Linked DNA regions of Ruminococcus albus AD2013. The protein of the gene in region 1 interacts with the protein of each later gene in a pairwise test. Links are inferred from orthologs where the notes say so. Each region holds a gene or a part of one and is shown in the gene's direction. Other genes may lie near its edges.

Region 1 (6,199 bases):
ATGCCCTCGTATCCTTTTGTACATTCAGGGAGACCATTGGGATACCAGTTTGCCATAACTCGTTTGACCCATACATCTATCGGAAAAGCTTCTGTACGATAAAATCCGAAGAGCAGTGCACATTCGGCAACCTTGGGGCCTACGCCTTTGATGGTCTGCAAAAGTTTACGAGCACATTCGATATCCATACTTCGTATCTTTTCGAGGTCTATGGTACCGCTTCGTATCTTCTGCACTGCGTCAACAAGGTATTTTGCCCTGAATCCCGCACGGAGATAAGCAAGGCTCTCCTCGGTCTCCTCGGTGAGTTCCTGCCATGCGGGATAGCCGCCGCAGTGTTCGCAAAGCCGTCCTATTATCCCTTTTATGCGGGGGATATTATTATTCTGGCTGATTATGAAAGAGGAAAGCGCCTCCCAGCTGTCCTGACGGAGTATTCGTATACCGCTTGCGTATCTGCAGGCTTTGGAGAGGGTCTCGTCCTCGGAAAAACGCCTTTTAAGTTCACTGTAATCAGTGGAAAGATCGAAATAATCTGCCCATAAAGAAAGAAAGTCTTCCTCGGTGGTATCGTGAAGCTTGAAAACATCAGCGCCGTTCTCACAGCTAATAACCAGTTTCTTATTTAAAAATGCTCCACTGTAGGTGTTTTCGTCAGTCTTTTCCCACCTGAACGCCTGACCGCAGTCAAGGGTCTGGTCAAGATCAAAATCAGCCTGACAGAGCAGTATATCTTTGCCGTCTATTTTGTAGTCCATTATGTTCACACTCCGTACTGCCATTCTATACAGTCGGGCAGTTTATAGTTTTCGCAGAATTGTCTTATGCAAGCAAAAGCGATTTCAATTGAAACAACAGCGTCCGCAGGGGCTGTCCATTCGATACCGCCGGGGTTAAATGTGACTTCGATGTTTTCATCACAGCGTGACATATACATATCGCCATCATCATCCCCGAAATAGTTCAGACAGGCATATCTGCGGTTGACGAGCACGGCAAGGGCAGGATAATCTGTACTATCTTCGCTTATCCATATCTCAGCCATTCCTTTTTCGGAAAGACTTAATATCAGCGAGATAACTTCATTGATATCGGAGAGAGTGATGTCACCTTTTTCGTAACTAATGCGCATAGCTTCACCTTTTATAAGACACTTGCAAATTTCATTAAAATACATTATACTATATTATGGAATATTTTTCAAGATATTTTTTGCTTATATGCGAAAGGAAGTTTTTTGATGAGAGAAAGTATACTTACCATACCCGTTACCGAAATATTCGAGCCGAAATGCGGCTGTCCGATATGCAGACTGCGCGATACTCTTGAACAGCGAACCATAGACTATATCATGGGTGCCGCCATGATGGAGCCCGATGTACGTATAGAAACTAATAAACAGGGCTTCTGCAAAACTCATTTCGAGCAGATGCGTGCCTGCAAGAACCGTCTTTCACTGGCGCTTATGCTGTCAACACATTTACAGTCACTCCAGAAGAATGTCCTTAAAAGGCAGAGCATCTTCGAGGGAAAGTCAGCCAAGCAGAAGCGTGTTTCCGCAGTGAATAACGATTGTTTCGTCTGCAATAAGATAGAGTGGGGAATGTCTCGGATAATGGTTACACTTTTCGAACTCTACGAACAGGAAAGCGAATTCCGTCAGCTGTTTGCCGAGCAGGAAATGCTTTGTCTGCCACATTATGATATGCTTGTCTCCGCCTGCGAGGATAAGATGAGCAAGAAGATACAGGCTGGTTTCAAGGAAGCCTGTGCTTCTCTGACAGAAAAATATCTGGCTGAACTTGAAAAAGATGTCACCCATTACTGCAATATGTACGACTACCGTAACAACGGAAGTGATGCCGACTGGGGCAATTCCAAGGATTCAATCGAGAGAGCGATAAAGTTTCTGACAACACGATAATTTCGTAACAGAATGTAATTTTTCTTTTAGCTTTCCAGCTGAATAAAAATACATAATATTGTACAGACTTTCAGAGATGAGTGTTATTTGCCCGACAGAGTAAAACGAGTACATTTTTATGGATATATAAGCCCGTAAATAGCCTAACAAATTAACACTCTCCGAAAATACCTGGAAATTAGGGAATACAGTTTTTATGCTTTGCCGAAATGTTGCGGCATTCATAGAATAGTAATAGTTTACGGCATAAATAAGAGTTTCTGAAGTCTTCGTTTTCACCTGATGTACATATTTTTGTCCTTGAGTATATTTTTCAACAAAATTAACCAATGTTGAAAACCTCGGAAATTTTCATGATTTTCAACCTTTTCAACAGCTTTTTCAACAGTTTTGGTTTGAAAATGTTGGAACATGAAATGAGTTTTCAACTTTTCAACAGCAAATTGTTGAGAAGTACATTCTATCGGACATTAATGTGAAAATCAATGGTAAGGAGATGTCTGAAAGGTGATAAAAGGCGTTAACAAGCAGATTATTGAAATTAAGTGTACGAACAATGAATATTTTGAAAGAGCACTTTTGTTCGTGAACTCAAACTGTGAACTATTTTCGGAAACCGAACCTAAGGTCGTGGCAGGTGAGTTTCTTCAAAAGCTGACTGATGAAATGGAAAGCAGAGAAAGCTGCTGTAAAAGTCACCATAGCAAAACCCTTAAAACACTTCCGGCTGTGCTCCTCGGCGCTGTAGTTATTTCGGTGATGGTAGTTGTTCTTTTGCTTTATGATAGCGCACATATTTTCTAAAAATCCTATATGCTATTTGTTTAAATTGCAAAAAATCCTCGGAAACTATTGGCTTTTGAGGATTTTTGTGCTATAATACGTAATAACTGTTGTTTGAAAAAGGATTTTTGATTATGAATAAAGACAGAAATAACACTACCGAAAATAAGCGTGACGAAGAGCTTATCCTTGGAAGAAATCCCGTTATCGAGGCACTGAAAGCCGATAAGCTTATTGATATGATCTTCGTGAATCCGGAAGCTAAAGGTTCAATATCGCTGATACTGAAACTTGCCAAGGAAAGGGATATACCCGTAAAGCAGGTCAGGGAAGTCAAGCTCGATTACATGGCAGGCGGTGCGGCACATCAGGGCGTTATAGCTGTGGGTGCCTGTGCTGAGTATGTGGAAGTCGAGGATATTCTCGCTATCGCTGAAAAGAAGGGTGAAGATCCTTTCATAATAATATGTGACGAGATCGAAGATCCGCATAATCTCGGTGCTATAATACGTACAGCCGAGGCTGCGGGCGCTCATGGTATAATCATACCTAAGAGAAGAAGCGCTTCGCTGAACCATACGGTATTCAAGACTTCTGCAGGTGCAGCAAGCTGGCTGCCTGTTGCAAGAGTACCAAATCTTGCTGCGGCAGTTGATGAACTGAAAAAACAAGGCATTTGGATCTATGGAACAGACGGTGCAGGTGAAAACTATTCCGGTGCTGATCTTCGCGGTCCTATCGGGCTTGTTGTAGGTTCTGAGGGCTTCGGCATGGGAAGACTTATGAAAGAAAAATGCGATATGCTTCTCAGCCTGCCGATGGCGGGCAAGATAACCTCGCTTAACGCTTCTGTTGCCGCGGGAATCTTTATGTATGAGATAGTGCGCCAACGCGCCATCAAGTAGATTGGGAGTGATATGGATTGGCTGATAAATATTCCATCGACGATATTTTGTCGGAATACAGCAATAAACACAAAACAAATAACAGACCCAAGGCTGATGATCCTGATAACTTCGATATAAGCTTCTCAAAGCCTGAGAATAAAAATCCTGCCGCTGTTATCCCGGATATTCGTTCCGATAGAACAGCTGGAAAGGATCATGATGTCCCTGATAATACATCTTCCGAAAAAAGTGCTGACGATGCAGTCATCAAAAAAGCTGTGGCATCATCTCAAAGAAGTGACGACCTTTTAATGTCAGACGATCTTCTTGATAATGCTAGTCCTATAGATGAAGACCTGGCAATGAGGAATGCGAGAAAGATCAGCAAGCTTTCGGAAAAGAATGTAAATATCGATAAAAATGGTGAGCTGTCTGCTGAACCGGTAAGGCGTACAAGCGTTAAGGATATTAAGTTTGGTCTCGAAGGAAAGATCATTCCTCAAAGCAAATACCTTGATGATATTTCCGATGAAGAAAATACTATGGATAACGCGACCGTAGACGATTATGACAGCCGTTCGGCAGAACTGGAAAGGCACAGGAAGTCGAAAGTAGAAAGCTTTGTACTTGACAGTATGGACGATGACGAAGCTGCTGAGATCGGCAAACATAAAAAGATATCTTATGGTCAGAAAGAGTTTGAAAACTACGATGAGGCACCTAAAGTCCTGAACGATATACTTCAGATAAAAAGCAATCTGTTTCTCAGATTGTGCGTGCTTCTGTTTACAGGTCTTTCAAGTTTGCTTATAACCGTTGCAAATGATCTGGAATTTCCTGTTATAAGAATATTTGACAGGTCGGTATCACCATCAGCGTTCCTGTTTTCAAATACGATAATGGGTCTGCTGGCACTTGGAGTTTCTTATTCGGTCATGACTGCAGGTCTGAAAAATATGTTCCTGAGAAAGCCGGATAATGATTCGATCGCAGCAGTAGGGATATTTGTTTCTGTCATCGCGGGGATAGCAACTCTGTTTGAACCCGATTCTGTACGCGACGGCTATTACCATGTATATGTTTCGGCTGCTATCATGGGTCTGATATTCAATACTCTCGGCAAAATGATGACTGTACAGCGTACAGAAAAGAATTTCAGATACATCGCAGGTGATTTCGAAAGATACGCTGTTAAAAGCGTTGACGGAAGCACTGCTGTGAATCTCGGCAGGGGAGCTGTGCCTGTGAACGCCAATATGGCTGCTATGCGCAAGACGAGCTTTATCGAGGATTTCATAAAAAACAGCTATGCCCCCGATGTGTCAGACAGATTTGCAAAATACTCTGCACCTATAATACTTATTGCAGGACTTTTAACGGGTCTTCTCTCTTTTATCTGTGACAAGCACGCAGGTTCAAGCGTAGATAAAATTTATGTGGCTCTTGCTGCTTTTTCGGGAACTGTAACAATGTGTTCTTCGCTATCGCTGATACTGGCTGTTAATTTACCGATAAGCAAGGCAACCAACAAATATCTGCAGTATTCTTCGGTAATACTTGGTTACAGCGCCGTTGAGGAATTTTCTGATACAAATTCTGTAATGGTAGATGCAGTTCATCTTTTCCCGAAGGAAAGCGTTGATCTTATAAATCTTAAACTTCTTTCCACCGAACCGCTGGATGAATGTATACTTTTGGCTTCAAGCCTGGTTTTTCGTTCGGACAGTGTTCTTAAGAATTCGTTCTATAAAATACTCAAAGGCAAGCTTGATATGCTTTATCCCGTAGAAAGCTATATCTATGAGGACGAAAGAGGGTTATCGGGCTGGATAGATAATAAAAGAGTACTTCTCGGCACAAGACAGCATATGGAAGATCATTCAATTGACGGTCTGCCACCTGTTTCAAAAGAAGCTGAATACGGTAAGGGCAATGTGATACTTTATCTGTCCATATCCGGTGTGATATGTACAATGTTTGTTCTGAAAATCACACCATCTATTTCAGTTACAAAATGGATGCAGGCACTTGAAAAAGAAGGTGTTGTCACCGTTGTCAGAAATGTGGACGGCTTCCTCACACAAGAGTTTCTTGAAAGTCTTTTTGACCTCGACAACGGTTCTATAAAGATGCTACCTTTCAGGTATCACAAGGAATATGAAAACGAAGTCGGATTCAACGAGCGTGAATCTTCGCCGATGATGTGCAGCGGAAGTTTTCCGTCATTTGCCATGTTGATAACCGGGGTAAAGAAGATAAGATCTGCGGCTCAGCTTGGTATCGCAATTCAGGTCGGCTCAGTGGCACTTGGAGCTGCTATATGCCTTATCTCGATGCTTCTTGGTACATTCGCGCAGATAACACCAACACTGATAATCGTTTATCATCTGGTATTTGCGGGTATAATGCTTGCGATGCTTGGAAGCAAAAAAATCTGATATCAATACCGTCGGTTCGCCGGCGGTATTTTTGTAATATGAGCAGTATTTTTCGCATACATTTTATGCGGGAGTGATGCAAATGAAAAAGATACTGCTTACGATTGTCATAATGCTTTCAGGCTGTACCACAGATATACCACAGAATACGAAAATATACGAACGCA
Region 2 (4,418 bases), 330 kb from region 1 along the record:
ACCATTTCGGTAGGTCTGCATGAGGCTATGCACGTTATTGGCAAGAATTCAATACTCGCACTGAGAGAACCATCCCTCGGACCTGTGTTCGGCATAAAGGGTGGTGCTGCAGGCGGTGGATATGCTCAGGTAGTTCCTATGGAAGATATAAACCTCCATTTTACTGGAGATATGCACGCTATTACTGCGGCTAACAATCTGCTTTGTGCACTGATCGACAACTCCATGCAGCAGGGCAATCCTCTGCATATCGACCAGAGAAGGATAATGTTCAAGAGATGTCTTGATATGAATGACAGAGCGCTGAGAGATATAATCATCGGTCTGGGTTCTAAAGTCAACGGTATACCGAGAGAGGATTCTTTCCAGATAACCGTGGCTTCTGAGATAATGGCTATACTCTGTCTGGCGGCTGATCTTGAAGATCTTAAAAAGCGTATCGAGCGTATACTTGTTGCTTATACCACCGATGGCAAGCCGGTTTTCGCTAAGGATATCGGCGGCTGCGGCGCTATGGTGGCACTGCTTAAAGATGCACTGAAGCCTAATCTCGTGCAGACATTGGAGAACAATCCTGCGCTGATACACGGCGGTCCTTTCGCAAATATCGCTCACGGCTGTAACTCTGTAAGAGCAACTAAGCTTGCCCTGAAACTGGCTGATTACACTATTACCGAAGCAGGCTTCGGTTCCGATCTTGGCGCTGAGAAGTTCTTTGATATCAAGTGCCGTTTTGCAGGACTCAAGCCCAGCTGTGTAGTTCTGGTTGCGACTATCCGTGCGCTGAAATACAACGGCGGCGTTGCACGTGCAGATCTTACTGCTGAAAATGTACCCGCACTGGAAAATGGTATCGTAAACCTCAGGACACATATCGAGAACATGAAGAAGTTCGGTGTGCCTGTTGTTGTTGCTATCAACAGATTTGCATCCGATACGGAGGCTGAGATCGAAGTTATCAAAAAGACCTGCGCTGAGATGGGTGTTGAGGTATCACTGGCTGAGATATTTGCAAACGGCGGCAAGGGCGGTACTGATTTGGCTGAAAAGGTAGTTGCTACCATTGAAAATAACGAGAGCAACTTCAAGCCACTTTATGATGAAAAGCTGCCTATCAAGGAAAAGTTGGGCGTGATCGCTAAGGAGATCTACCGTGCTGACGGTGTTATTTTCACCGCTCAGGCTGAAAAGGCACTGAAAGAGATCAATGAACTGGGCTACGACAAGATACCTGTATGTGTTGCAAAGACACAGTATTCGCTTTCTGACGACCCCACCAAGCTTGGCAAGCCCGAGGGCTTTGAGATAACTGTCCGCGATCTGAGAGTATCGGCAGGTGCAGGATTTGTTGTAGCTTACACAGGTGATATCATGACCATGCCGGGTCTGCCCAAGGTGCCTGCTGCCAATAATATCGACTGTGACAATAAGGGCAATATCTATGGATTGTTCTGATAAATACAGAGGTGCGAAATGAAAACCAAAGTCATACCCGAAGAAGTGACAGCAAAGGGCGTTGACGTAAATGAGTCCGATAAAGCGGACAAAAAACATAAGCACACACAACTTAAATGGCTCATCGGCAGCACGGTTGTTTTCGTGCTGCTGAATGTGCTTGCATGGAAAAGCACACCATTCTGCGATTTTTACCAGAAGTGGATATACCCGCTGTGGGCACAGACCTACGGCCGTGTGACTTCACTGCTGCCTTTCTCTTTTGGAGAATTGCTGATAGCGATAGCTGTTTTCGGTATACCTCTCTCACTTATAGTGATGATCGTTCTGCTTATTATCAAAAAGGGCAGGCGTGGGAAAGTTGCAAGGATATTCGGGTTTATTTACGGATGGATACTGGTATTTATCCTTGGTACAGAAACGCTGAACTGCTTTATACTGTATCATACTTCTACATTTGAAAAGCTGAACGATATCAGTACAGAAGAGCACACCCATGAAGAACTGGAAGCGCTAGGATACCGCATAGTCTCTCAGGTTAACGTGCTTTCAAAAAAGGTGCAGCGTGATGAAGATGGTCGATTTGTGCTGACTGCGGATACCGACGATACAGCACGGGATGCTATCGAGGGTCTGGAAGAAGAGTTTGTAAACTTCGGCGGATATGAAGTTCACCCCAAACCCATTTACTGCTCGTTTTTTATGAGCCAGATGGATCTTATGGGGATTTATTTCCCGTTTTCGATGGAAGCAAACTACAACACTGATATGTACAAGGCGAAGCTGCCGAACACTATCTGTCACGAACTTGCCCATACGAAGGGCTTTATAAGGGAAGAAGAAGCGAATTTCATCGCTTTTGTTGCCTGTGACCGCTGTGATAATGTGGATTATAGGTATTCCGGTTATCTTTCGGCGCTGACCTATGTTCGCAATGAGATATTTGAGTACTGTGACGAAGAAACAATGGTTGAATTTGATAATGCCATCTGTGACGAGGTATGGGCAGATATCGACGGAAACCGTGCATACTGGGAGTCAGTGGAAGAAGCCGAAGACACAGTGTTTGAAAGCGAAAGTGTCAGTGAAGTTAGCGAAAAGGCTATGGAGACTTCTCTGCAGGCTAACGGAGTTGAGGACGGTCTCGAATCTTACTGCAGAATGGTTGATCTTATGTTGAATTATTACGGCGAGCACAAGTTCGTCGGTGAAGAATAGTGAGTTGAGATAAATTGAACTTTACTTTCAGGACTTCCTCTCCTGAGCAGACTATCGCACTCGGACGTGAGATAGGCAAACGTCTGCGCGGTGGCGAGGTTATCGCCTACCGCGGCGGGCTCGGTGCAGGAAAAACAACGATAACACGCGGTATCTCAGATGGGCTTGGGCTTGGTGACGAAGTGACTTCGCCTACCTTTGCTCTTGTAAACGAGTACCGAAAAAAGGGCTGCAAAATTAGCCTGATACACTTTGATATGTACCGTATAACCTCCGGGGAAGATTTGGAAACTACGGGATTTTTCGACTATATGGACGAGGATACGGTACTGGCTGTGGAATGGTCGGAGAATATAGACGATGACCTGCCCGATGACTGTATCAGGATAACGATAAACAGGATATCCGATGATGAGAGAGAGCTCACCATCGAGACCTGCGGCGGAGATGACAGATTTGAAAATATTAGCTATTGATACAAGCGGCAAAACGGCTTCTGTTGCAATAAGTGACGGAGCACGACTGCTGTGGGAAAAGACGGTTTTTACTAAGCTTACACATTCGCAGGTGATACTGCCGATGGTGGAGAGCGCTCTGGAAGAAACGGGAATTGACTATCCCGACATTGACTGCATCGCAATCGCCAACGGACCCGGTTCTTATACCGGGCTCAGGATAGGCGTTGGTGCTGTTAAGGGCATCTGCATGGGTGCGCCGAACATCAAAGCGGCAGGAGTATCGACTTTACTGGCGCTGGCTTACAACTGTGTGGGCTTTGAGGGAAAGATATTCTCAGTGATGAGAGCTCGCCCTAAGATAATCTACGCTGCGGCATTTGAAAGCAGCGGCGGAAAGATCATACGTATGACCGAGGATAAGGTCTGCGGTGAGGACGAATTCTTCTCGCAGATAGGCTTCTGCGGAAATGTCATGCTGGTAGGTGACTGTGCCGAGGAGATAAAGGCAGGTCGTTTTGCTGAGTCTGACAATGTGCGTACAGCTCCGCTGAACTGTGTTCTGCAAAGAGCATCGTCGCTTTGTCTTGCGGTCGAAGATGATCCGACGCTTATGTGCAGTGCTGATGAACTGGCAGTGTCCTATCTTCAGGCGACTAAGGCTGAAAAAGACAAGGCTCACCGCGACAGTTGAACGCGATCTGTCCTGCGGACAGTTCAATAAATTTGAATTGTGGTACAGGATATTTTATATTGAGGTGGAGTTGTTATGAAGAGATTTATCGACCCGTTTTATGCGTATGCATTGCTTTTATCGGCGACGGTTTGCCTTCTGTTAAAGGGGCATGGAAAAGAATTTCTTATAATATCGATTGTTCTTCATGTGATGGCTTTAATTGAATTCTTTATGTTGTTTGGAAATATGAAAAAGAGGAAAAGGGAAGATTTGGACATTTGAGAAAATGTATCTAAAATCAAAATGTGGAGGTAAACTACTATGAAACTTGCAATTGGTTGCGATCATGCAGGTCCCGAGCTTAAAAAAGAGGTACTTGCATATCTGGATGAGATAGGCGTGGAATATGTTGATCTGGGCGTTCAGGAAGGCGAAAAATGCGATTATCCTGACAAGGCTCAGGAAGTATGCGCTAAGGTCACAAGCGGTGAGTGCGAAATGGCTGTACTTATCTGCGGCACAGGTATTGGAATGTCTATGGCGGCAAATAAGGTAAAGGGCATAAGGGCTGCTTGCTGTTCGGATTATTTTTCGGCTAAGTATACTAGAGCTCA

What was found.
Region 2: the proteins of rlmB (region 1) and tsaE interact in binary tests that used the Escherichia coli proteins (3 or more experiments, as listed by UniProt). The link is inferred for Ruminococcus albus AD2013 from one-to-one orthologs.

What each region holds. Positions count from the first base shown.
Region 1 is NZ_JAGS01000001.1:982,360-988,558, reverse strand. The notes cover bases 1,944-4,726. They hold rlmB (23S rRNA (guanosine(2251)-2'-O)-methyltransferase RlmB), read left to right. Parts: upstream 1,944-2,841; coding sequence 2,842-3,612; downstream 3,613-4,726. Other genes in these bases: N773_RS0104380 (membrane protein), read left to right, coding at 3,630-4,726; N773_RS0104390 (hypothetical protein), read left to right, coding at 2,432-2,728. Also shown: N773_RS0104405 (DNA-3-methyladenine glycosylase family protein), read right to left, coding at 1-758; N773_RS0104400 (Imm1 family immunity protein), read right to left, coding at 764-1,177; N773_RS0104395 (DUF6062 family protein), read left to right, coding at 1,241-1,924; more of N773_RS0104380, read left to right, coding at 4,727-6,032; N773_RS0104375 (glycoside hydrolase family 10 protein), read left to right, coding at 6,115-6,199. UniProt on the Escherichia coli protein: Specifically methylates the ribose of guanosine 2251 in 23S rRNA.
Region 2 is NZ_JAGS01000001.1:652,501-656,918, forward strand. The notes cover bases 1,709-4,418. They hold tsaE (tRNA (adenosine(37)-N6)-threonylcarbamoyltransferase complex ATPase subunit type 1 TsaE), read left to right. Parts: upstream 1,709-2,687; coding sequence 2,688-3,149; downstream 3,150-4,418. Other genes in these bases: N773_RS0102790 (DUF3810 domain-containing protein), read left to right, coding at 1,709-2,673; tsaB (tRNA (adenosine(37)-N6)-threonylcarbamoyltransferase complex dimerization subunit type 1 TsaB), read left to right, coding at 3,121-3,822; N773_RS0102805 (hypothetical protein), read left to right, coding at 3,898-4,086; rpiB (ribose 5-phosphate isomerase B), read left to right, coding at 4,126-4,418. Outside these bases: N773_RS0102785 (formate--tetrahydrofolate ligase), read left to right, coding at 1-1,455; more of N773_RS0102790, read left to right, coding at 1,474-1,708. UniProt on the Escherichia coli protein: Required for the formation of a threonylcarbamoyl group on adenosine at position 37 (t(6)A37) in tRNAs that read codons beginning with adenine.